2 regions of the Desulfitobacterium chlororespirans DSM 11544 genome follow, and region 2 is predicted to be linked to the other one. Evidence: riboswitches for the same ligand, from Rfam matches in the RefSeq annotation. Region 2 holds a riboswitch; the other holds the start of a gene.
The links. Region 2 has a riboswitch for glycine ahead of gcvT (glycine cleavage system aminomethyltransferase GcvT). Riboswitches for the same ligand answer to the same signal wherever they lie in the genome.
Positions count from the first base shown of each region.

Region 1: linked by a shared signal. The riboswitch ahead of BUA14_RS09345 (alanine/glycine:cation symporter family protein) and the one ahead of gcvT (glycine cleavage system aminomethyltransferase GcvT) in region 2 are both predicted to bind glycine.

Region 1 covers NZ_FRDN01000006.1:227,924-232,232, forward strand. The annotation lists gene BUA14_RS09335 (glutamine--tRNA ligase/YqeY domain fusion protein) at 1-873, opposite strand, end outside; gene rnk (nucleoside diphosphate kinase regulator) at 969-1,385, opposite strand; glycine riboswitch at 1,772-1,862, shown strand; gene BUA14_RS09345 (alanine/glycine:cation symporter family protein) at 2,039-3,421, shown strand; gene BUA14_RS09350 (VOC family protein) at 3,566-3,949, opposite strand; gene BUA14_RS09355 (MBL fold metallo-hydrolase) at 4,094-4,309, shown strand, end outside.
Region 2 covers NZ_FRDN01000011.1:183,826-188,134, forward strand. The annotation lists gene ileS (isoleucine--tRNA ligase) at 1-32, shown strand, start outside; gene BUA14_RS28780 (sugar diacid recognition domain-containing protein) at 303-1,160, shown strand; glycine riboswitch at 1,321-1,428, shown strand; glycine riboswitch at 1,430-1,513, shown strand; gene gcvT (glycine cleavage system aminomethyltransferase GcvT) at 1,626-2,723, shown strand; gene gcvH (glycine cleavage system protein GcvH) at 2,855-3,241, shown strand; gene gcvPA (aminomethyl-transferring glycine dehydrogenase subunit GcvPA) at 3,242-4,309, shown strand, end outside.

The sequences.
Region 1 (4,309 bases), on a different contig from region 2:
GGTGGGCATTCTGGGATCATCCCAACCGTCCACCACTTTTTCATCCACCAGCTGCTTCAGCTTGCGTTTGCTCATCACCGTATTGGTCATATTCAAGCGGGCAAATTCATATTGATGAGGAACATGTTCCATCTCACATTCCCGAACGACCCAATCATAGAGAGGGCGGTGATCTTCAAATTCTAAAGTACAGATAGAGTGAGTTATGCCTTCGATAGCATCCTCTAAAGGATGGGCATAATCATACATGGGGTAGATGCACCATGTGTCCCCTGTATTATGGTGGGTGGCATGGGCAATCCGATAAAGAACGGGATCCCGCATATTGATGTTGGGTGAGCCCATATCGATCTTAGCCCGGAGAACCTTTTCCCCGTCCTTAAATTCACCTTGGCGCATTCTCTCGAAGAGATCCAGGTTTTCTTCAACACTGCGGTTGCGGTAGGGGCTTTCCTTACCGGCCTCAGTCAGGGTGCCGCGGCTTTTTCTAATCTCCTCAGCGGATAAATCACACACATAAGCTTTGCCCTTTTCGATCAGCAGAACGGCCCGCTTATGCATCTCCGCAAAATAATCGGAAGCGAAAAAGAGGTTGTCCCAGGTAAACCCCAGCCACTTGACATCTTCTTTAATGGATTCTACATATTCAGTATCTTCCTTGACCGGGTTCGTATCATCAAACCGCAAATTGGTTTTTCCTTTGAATTCGTCGGCCAGGCCAAAGTTCAAACAGATGGATTTAGCATGCCCAATATGCAGATAACCATTGGGCTCGGGGGGAAACCGCGTCATGATTTCTTCTACTTTCCCCTCCCGTAAATCCTCAAGGATAATACTGCGCAAAAAATTAGAGGATTTATTCTCGTTATCCACAAATACCAACCTTTCCTACGGAATCTTATCTCCTACTGCAAAGAAAGACCTCTCCAGTAGTGTTACCCGAATTTTCGTCCTTCACCCATTGCTGCTTATAAATGATAGTCTCCCGCAGCCTCCGGCTGATAAAGAATTTTTTCCACCTTAAACCGGACGACACCACCGGGAACTTTCCAATCGATGATATCTCCTTCCAGATAGCCCAGAATGGCCGTCCCCACGGGGGCAAGAATTGAAATCTTATCTTCCAGAAGATCGGCATCCTCAGGATACACTAACGTATAGACGGTTTCTTCCCCTGTCTCCAGATCCTGCAGCAAGATCCTGGAATTCATGGTGATGGCGTTGGCAGGGATTTTTTCTGAAGGTACCACATCTGCCCCATTTAACTCATGCTCAAGATCTTTTAAGTAATCCTTGTTTTTAGCGCTGCCAAACTCTCTTTCCTTATTGATAAGTTTGAGCAGACGCTCACGGTCCACAGCTGTAATACTGATCTTTCTACTCATTTCTCCTGAACCTTCCTTTTCTAATGATCAACACATTGAATGCACCCAGAAAATTTACACTTTCTGAATAGCTAAATATAGAGCGACTATCGCCAGATAGCCGCTGTCAAAAATTTATGTACTTCAAAAAAGGGAGAAATCATTAAACCATTCTAATTATATACCATTTTCTATAATAAGTAAATGTTGGCATATTCCCAAAAATAATTCTTGAATAAAATGGGAGCGATACTTATAATAATAAATAAATTCGCAAAGCCGTTGAAGGAATTGGGAATCTATCCAAAACTGCATAGGAATGCTGAATGAGATTTACGGGAGAAGGGTATGGCCCGCCGAAGAAGTTGAAACTTTCAGGTGACTGGAATAAGTCAGGGACCGTAAATTGACAGCACTCTGGAGAGACTCGCTTAGGGCGCCGAAGGGGCAATACAATAATGTTGTAAATCTCTCAGGCAAAAGGACAGAGAAGGAACAGGGACTGCTCTAGGGGGGGCAATCTCTTGCTTTGATACCCATCGTCCGAATATTCAGAGTCAATCGCTAAAGATTGACTCTTTTTATATATAAACTGCACTCCTTTTGCGAAGGCTGCAACATACAGAAAGATGTGCAGTGAGCTGCGCAGAGAGAGATTAAAGGAGGAGAACACTATGGAAGCCTTACATGACTTTATCATCTGGCTGAACGGCTATCTCTGGGGTCCACCAATTCTTGTTTTACTTTTTGGCACGCACTTATTCCTTACTTTCCGTACTCGTGGCATTCAAAGGTACATTTTTAAAGGGATCAAATTATCCCTCACTAAGGATCCTGATGCCAGCGGCGATGTGAGCCAATTCGGAGCTCTGACCACCGCCCTGGCCGCTACCATCGGAACCGGCAATATCGTCGGAGTAGCTACGGCTGTGGCTTTAGGGGGGCCTGGTGCCGTACTTTGGTGCTGGCTCACCGGGGTATTCGGGATTGCCACCAAATATGGGGAGGCCTTATTGGCCGTAAAATACCGGGTCAAAACCGCTGACGGCACCATGCTGGGCGGCCCTATGTATGCTTTGGAAAGGGGCCTGGGCCAGAAGTGGCTGGCTGTACTCTTCTGTATCTTTACTTCCATTGCCGCCTTTGGCATTGGCAATATGACTCAGGCTAATTCTATTTCCGGTATGCTCAAGTCCCAATTCAATATCAGCCCCCTCCTTACCGGTCTTGTCTTAGCAGCCCTTACCGGGATAGTGATCATCGGTGGAGTGAAATGGATCGCCCGGGTCTGCGAAAAATTCGTCCCCTTTATGGCGATTGCCTATGTCCTCGGTTGTATCATCATCCTGATTATAAATTCTCAATATGTCTGGCCTGCCGTTGTCTTGATCTGTGAATCGGCATTCACTCCAACTGCCGCCGGCGGCGGCTTCGTCGGTGCCAGTATCATTATGGCCGCCCGTTACGGTATTGCCCGGGGTCTTTTCTCCAATGAATCCGGTTTGGGTTCCGCTCCCATCGTCGCTGCCGCCGCTCAAACCAGGAATCCGGTCCGTCAGGCTCTCGTCTCGGCTACCGGCACCTTCTGGGATACCGTTGTTGTCTGTTTAATGACCGGTCTGGTCGTGGTCAGCAGTGTCCTTAGCAACCCGACTGCTGCTCAAGGACTGCAAGGCGGCGATTTGACCACAATGGCTTTTAATCAGATTCCGGTGGTTGGCCCCATCGTTTTAACCTTCGGGCTTTTGACCTTCGTTTTCTCCACCATCCTGGGCTGGTCTTATTATGGTGAAAGGGCTGTGGAATACCTCTTTGGCAAAAAGGGCATCCTCCCTTACCGCCTCCTTTGGGTTCTCGCCGTGTTAACCGGCTCTTTGGTGACTCTCCAATTCGTCTGGGATTTGTCGGATGCGATGAACGCCATGATGGCTATTCCCAATCTTGTGGCGCTCCTTCTCCTAAGCGGAGTTATTGTCTCGGAAACCAAGAAGTATCTATGGGAAGATCGTCTGGATGAAGCCTCTGAGGAGCCCATCCCTGTCATTCAGAATAAATAAGCTCACAGTGGAGCTCAGTATGCCCTTTGCTCACTATATTCTTAGCTTAATGATAGTTTCCCCATAGATGACAAAACACATAGCTGGCGCACCAAACTACGAGACACCTCTCCCTTCCGGAGAGGTGTCTCTATATGCCTTATCCTATCCCATAGAACTGGGGAGGATTTCTATCCAGTAGTTATCCGGATCATTGATAAAATAGATCCCCATGGCTTCATTTTCATAACAGATGCAGCCCATTTTTTGATGATGTTCATGAGCTGCCTGGAAATCATCCACGGTTAAGGCCAGATGAAACTCGTTGTCGCCCAGATTATAGGGTTCTGTTCTATCCCTTAACCAGGTAAGTTCCAAAGCATGAGCGGTTATCCCATCCCCCAGATAAACAATAATGAATTCCCCGCTCTCCGGAGCTATACGCCTGACTTCCTTTAACCCTAATGCCGCTTCGTAAAATTTAAGACTTTTCTCCAGATCCAGCACATTGATATTATTGTGGGTAAATTTAAATTTCATGGCCAGCATCCCCTTCATTTATTTTGGATACGTTTTCTTTGCCGAGAATTAATTATCGACCAGGCCCTCTATTGTCTTGCATATCCATCCATATTATAGTAATTTTTTATAGAGAACACAAACTTCCGATCATTATTAGATGAGGTGATTTTTATGAAAGCTCCCCTCGAAAAGCTAGGACTTCGTATTGAGTATATTCAGCACAGCGGTTTCACCGTGGAAACCGATAAGGAGTTCCTTGTCTTTGACTATTATCAAGGCCAAGTCCAGTTGCCCGGCCATAAGCAGATCACTGTTTTTTCCTCCCATGTCCATCCGGATCATTACAATCCTGAAATCTTCCAGTGGCAAACCCACTATCCTAACATT
Region 2 (4,309 bases):
CCCGCTGTGCTTCCGTTGTAAGCCATCTCTAAAAAACAGCATTTCTTTACTATTTCTATTTTTAAGACTTGGGCGGTACTATCCGCTCAAGTCTTATTTAATGTATCTAAAACGATAACGTTTATTATTAAGGTCAAATCCATGGACAATAGTTTGAATACTTAGTATTATATTTAGTGATGAAAACCAGTGGATTTATTTGTCTAATTTTTAGGATCAGGTACTAAATTGCACTTGATTTTCTTCTGGGATTTTGAATTAAATGCTCAAATTAAAGACCTACAGAGGTGGGAGTGAAGAAAATGAGGCTTACAGAGAGTCTGGCCAACCGGATCGTGGATTTGATTTATTCCGAAAGTGGGTTTCATGGCATTGTTTGTGACGCTACGGGGACCATTATCGCCGATTCGGCTAAACAGCGGGTTGGCGTTGCCCATGCGGGTGCACACCGCATCATGACGACCTCTATCCAAGACATCAAAATCACTGCAGAAGATGAAATGAGTTCGCAGGGAAAACAACGGGAAGGCATGAACATCGCCATTGTCCTCGAAGGTGAAAAGCTGGGGACCTTTGGTGTGGCCGGCCCTTTGAATAGTGTTGCTCCTGTAGCGAAAGTCACCGCGGCGATGATTGCTTTTTTACTCCGGGATGAAGAACTGAAAGAGGTTCTCAAGGCTCATGTGGAGCGGATGGGAGAGGCTCTGGAACAAGCGGCTGGAGCTATCCAGGAAATGGCGGCTTCTTCGGAAGAGGTGGCGGGGGTGAGTCAGACTGTGGCTACGGTAGCCCAGAATGCCAAAGAGCATGTTAAGGCCACGGAAGGTGTCACCGAATTCATTCGCCGGGTGTCGAAGCAGACCAATCTTTTAGGGCTTAATGCGGCCATTGAAGCGGCCCGTGCGGGAGAACAAGGAAAAGGATTCTCGGTAGTGGCGGGAGAAGTGCGCAAGCTGGCTGATGAAAGCAATCGTTCAGCCAATGAAATCAATGATTTGCTGAGCACCTTTCAGGATACTATGGAAGAGATCGCCAATGGGGTGTTTCAAAACAATGTCATAGCTCAAGAACAAGCTAAAGCCACTCAGGAGATTGCGCAGATGGTGGAGGAGCTGCAACAGGTCGGCACTGAATTAAACGAGCTGGCCCACAAGCTGTAAGAATTAATCATTCCCAACCGGCAGGTATGATGGGGGATTTGTACATTTTATTATTTATGTAGAATGGGATATTTGTGTAGACGAAAATCAGTTTGCTGACTATAATAAAAGCAGGTAAATCCAGTCAATTTGGATCAGGTAAAAATACATAAAGCTTCGAATGATTCCAGTGGGAGAGACTCAACATCCTGAGCGCCGAAGGAGAAACTTCCTGAATGTCGCCTGTTCAGAAAGGGAAACTCTCAGGCAAAAGTACTGCTGGAAGACGAAACTCTGGAGAGCTTCTCAGTGGAGAACACCAAAGGGGTAGCCCGCAAGCAAAGGGTAAATCTCTCAGGTCAAAGGACAGAGGTAGCGCGACGTGCTATTCTCTGTTTTTTATTTTACCCATTTCTTTATTTTCCCCGTGTTCAATAATGTTTTTTCCGGTTTTGGTTAATACTCAATTCTAGGGAGGTGTCCTAAGTGACGGAACTAAAAAGAACACCACTGTATGAGAAGCATCGCCAGGCCGGTGCGAAACTCATTGATTTCGGCGGCTGGGAAATGCCGGTTCAATACGCCGGAGTCATTGAGGAGCACAAGGCCGTGCGCAGCAAAGCGGGGCTTTTTGATGTCTCTCATATGGGTGAGGTGGAGTTGAAGGGAAAGGATAGCCTTGCTTTTTTGCAGTACCTATTGACTAACGATGTGTCGCGAATTCAGGATAACCAGATTCAGTATTCTCCCATGTGCACCTCTGACGGTGGTGTAGTGGATGATTTACTGGTGTATCGCTATAACCGGGAGCATTTTCTGCTGGTGGTCAATGCCTCCAACACGGATAAGGATTTTGCCTGGATGCAGGCTCAGGCTGAGGGCTTTGAAATAAGTTTGGAAAATCGCTCTGGGGACTTTGCCCAATTGGCTTTGCAAGGTCCTTTAGCGGAGAAAATCCTGCAAAAGCTGACAAGTATGGATTTAACACAGATCAACTACTATTGGTTTAAGCATGGGGAAGTGGATGGAGTCCTTTGCCTGATTTCCAGGACAGGGTATACCGGGGAAGACGGCTTTGAAATTTACCTGCCTCCTGAGCATGCTCCCCGGATGTGGGAAAGAATTCTTGAGGTTGGAGGGTCGGAAGGAGTTCAACCCATTGGTCTGGGCGCCCGGGATACTCTCCGCTTTGAAGCCCGACTGCCCTTATACGGCAATGAACTGGGGCCGGATATCACACCTTTGGAGGCCGGGCTAGGGTTTTTTGTCAAGCTGGAAAAAGAACGTTTTATTGGCAAAGAGGCCCTATCTGCACAAAAGGAGAAAGGTGTGCCAAGAAAGTTGGTAGGCCTGGAAATGATTGAACGGGGCATAGCCCGCTCCCATTATCCCCTTCAGAAAGAGGGAAAAGAAATCGGCTTTATTACGTCTGGCTCTTTTTCACCTACTTTAAACAAAAACATTGCCCTTGGCCTGATTCCCCTGGAGTATGCACAAATGGGGGAAACCTTGGATGTGATCATTCGTGGGAAAGCCGTTAAGGCCCGGATTATTCCTTCACAGTTCTACAAACGGCAGGGGTAAAGCAGTGCGAAAATTTTCCTCACCGGGCAAGGCAGGTTTTAAGTGTTACAGAGCACTGGGGCTGTTAAAAACACGATTAAATGGGGTTAGGGACCTGTTCCTTTTCCCCGCAAAATAAGGAGGATGATAGTATGAATCCAGTAGAATTAAAGTACAGCAAATCTCATGAGTGGGCTAAGGTCGAAGGAAATACCGTGACTTTAGGGATTACGGCTCATGCTCAGGACAGCTTAGGAGATGTGGTCTTTGTGGAACTGCCTGATAATGATACCACGGTGGTGGCCGGGGAGGCCTTTGGAACCGTGGAATCCGTCAAGGCCGTGTCGGATATGATTACTCCGGTTAGCGGCAGGGTTATCGATTATAATCAAGAGGTTCTGGATTCTCCTGAACTTCTCAATGATGATCCTTATGGTGAGGGATGGCTGATTAAAGTGGAAGTGGAAGATCTGAAGGTATTGGATGAACTCTTATCAGCCGCAGAATATGAGGCGTTTCTAGCGGAGGAGGGCCAATAAATGAATTACGTGCCGAACACGGTGGACCAGCAGGAACAGATCCTCACCCGGATTGGAGTAGGCTCCCTTGAAGAGCTTTTTGCGGATATCCCGGAAAGCGTTCGGCGCCAGGCTCAATTGAAGATTCGGGAAGGGCTGTCTGAGCTGGAGCTGGTAAAATATATGGGCAGGCTGGCTGCAGAGAATAAAACGGTGGAAGAGTATACCTCTTATCTGGGAGCGGGGGCTTATGAGCACTTTATCCCCAGCTATGTGGATCAGCTCTTGCTGCGCTCGGAGTTCTATACGGCCTATACCCCTTATCAGCCGGAGATCAGCCAAGGGACCTTGCAGGCCATCTATGAGTTCCAGACTCTTGTCTGTGAGCTGACGGGAATGGACGGGGCCAATGCTTCCATGTATGATGGGGCGTCGGCCCTTGCCGAAGCAGCTTTAATGAGCTGCGACGCCAGCCGGAGAAAGAAAGTCCTGGTGCCCCAAACGATTCACCCGGAATACCGGGAGGTCCTCCGGACCTATCTGCTTCCCCGAGGGGTGGAGATCCTGGAGATCCCTTATAAGGAGGGAGCAGTAGACTCTGAGGCTTTAGAAAAAGCATTGAATAACGAGGTGGCGGCGGTTCTTCTCCAAAGCCCTAATTTCTTTGGTATGATCGAAAAAGCTGAAGAGATTGGCCAAATGGCCCATGCCAAAGGCGGACTGCTGGTGATGGCGGTTAATCCGGTATCTTTGGGATTGCTTAAATCTCCCGGGGAGCTGGGGGCGGATATCGTGGTGGGGGAGGGGCAGCCCTTTGGCAATCCCCTGAACTTCGGCGGCCCCTATCTGGGATTTCTGGCTTGCCGGGAAAAATATGTACGCCGGATGCCCGGGCGAATCGTCGGAGCCACCAAAGATAAAAACGGCAAGAAAGGCTATGTGCTCACTCTGCAAGCCCGGGAACAGCATATCCGCCGGGAAAAAGCAGCCTCCAATATCTGCTCTAACGAGGCCCTTTGTGCCTTGGCTTTTACCATTCATCTTTCGGGATTGGGAAAACAGGGATTAAAGGAGATGGCCAGGCTTAAT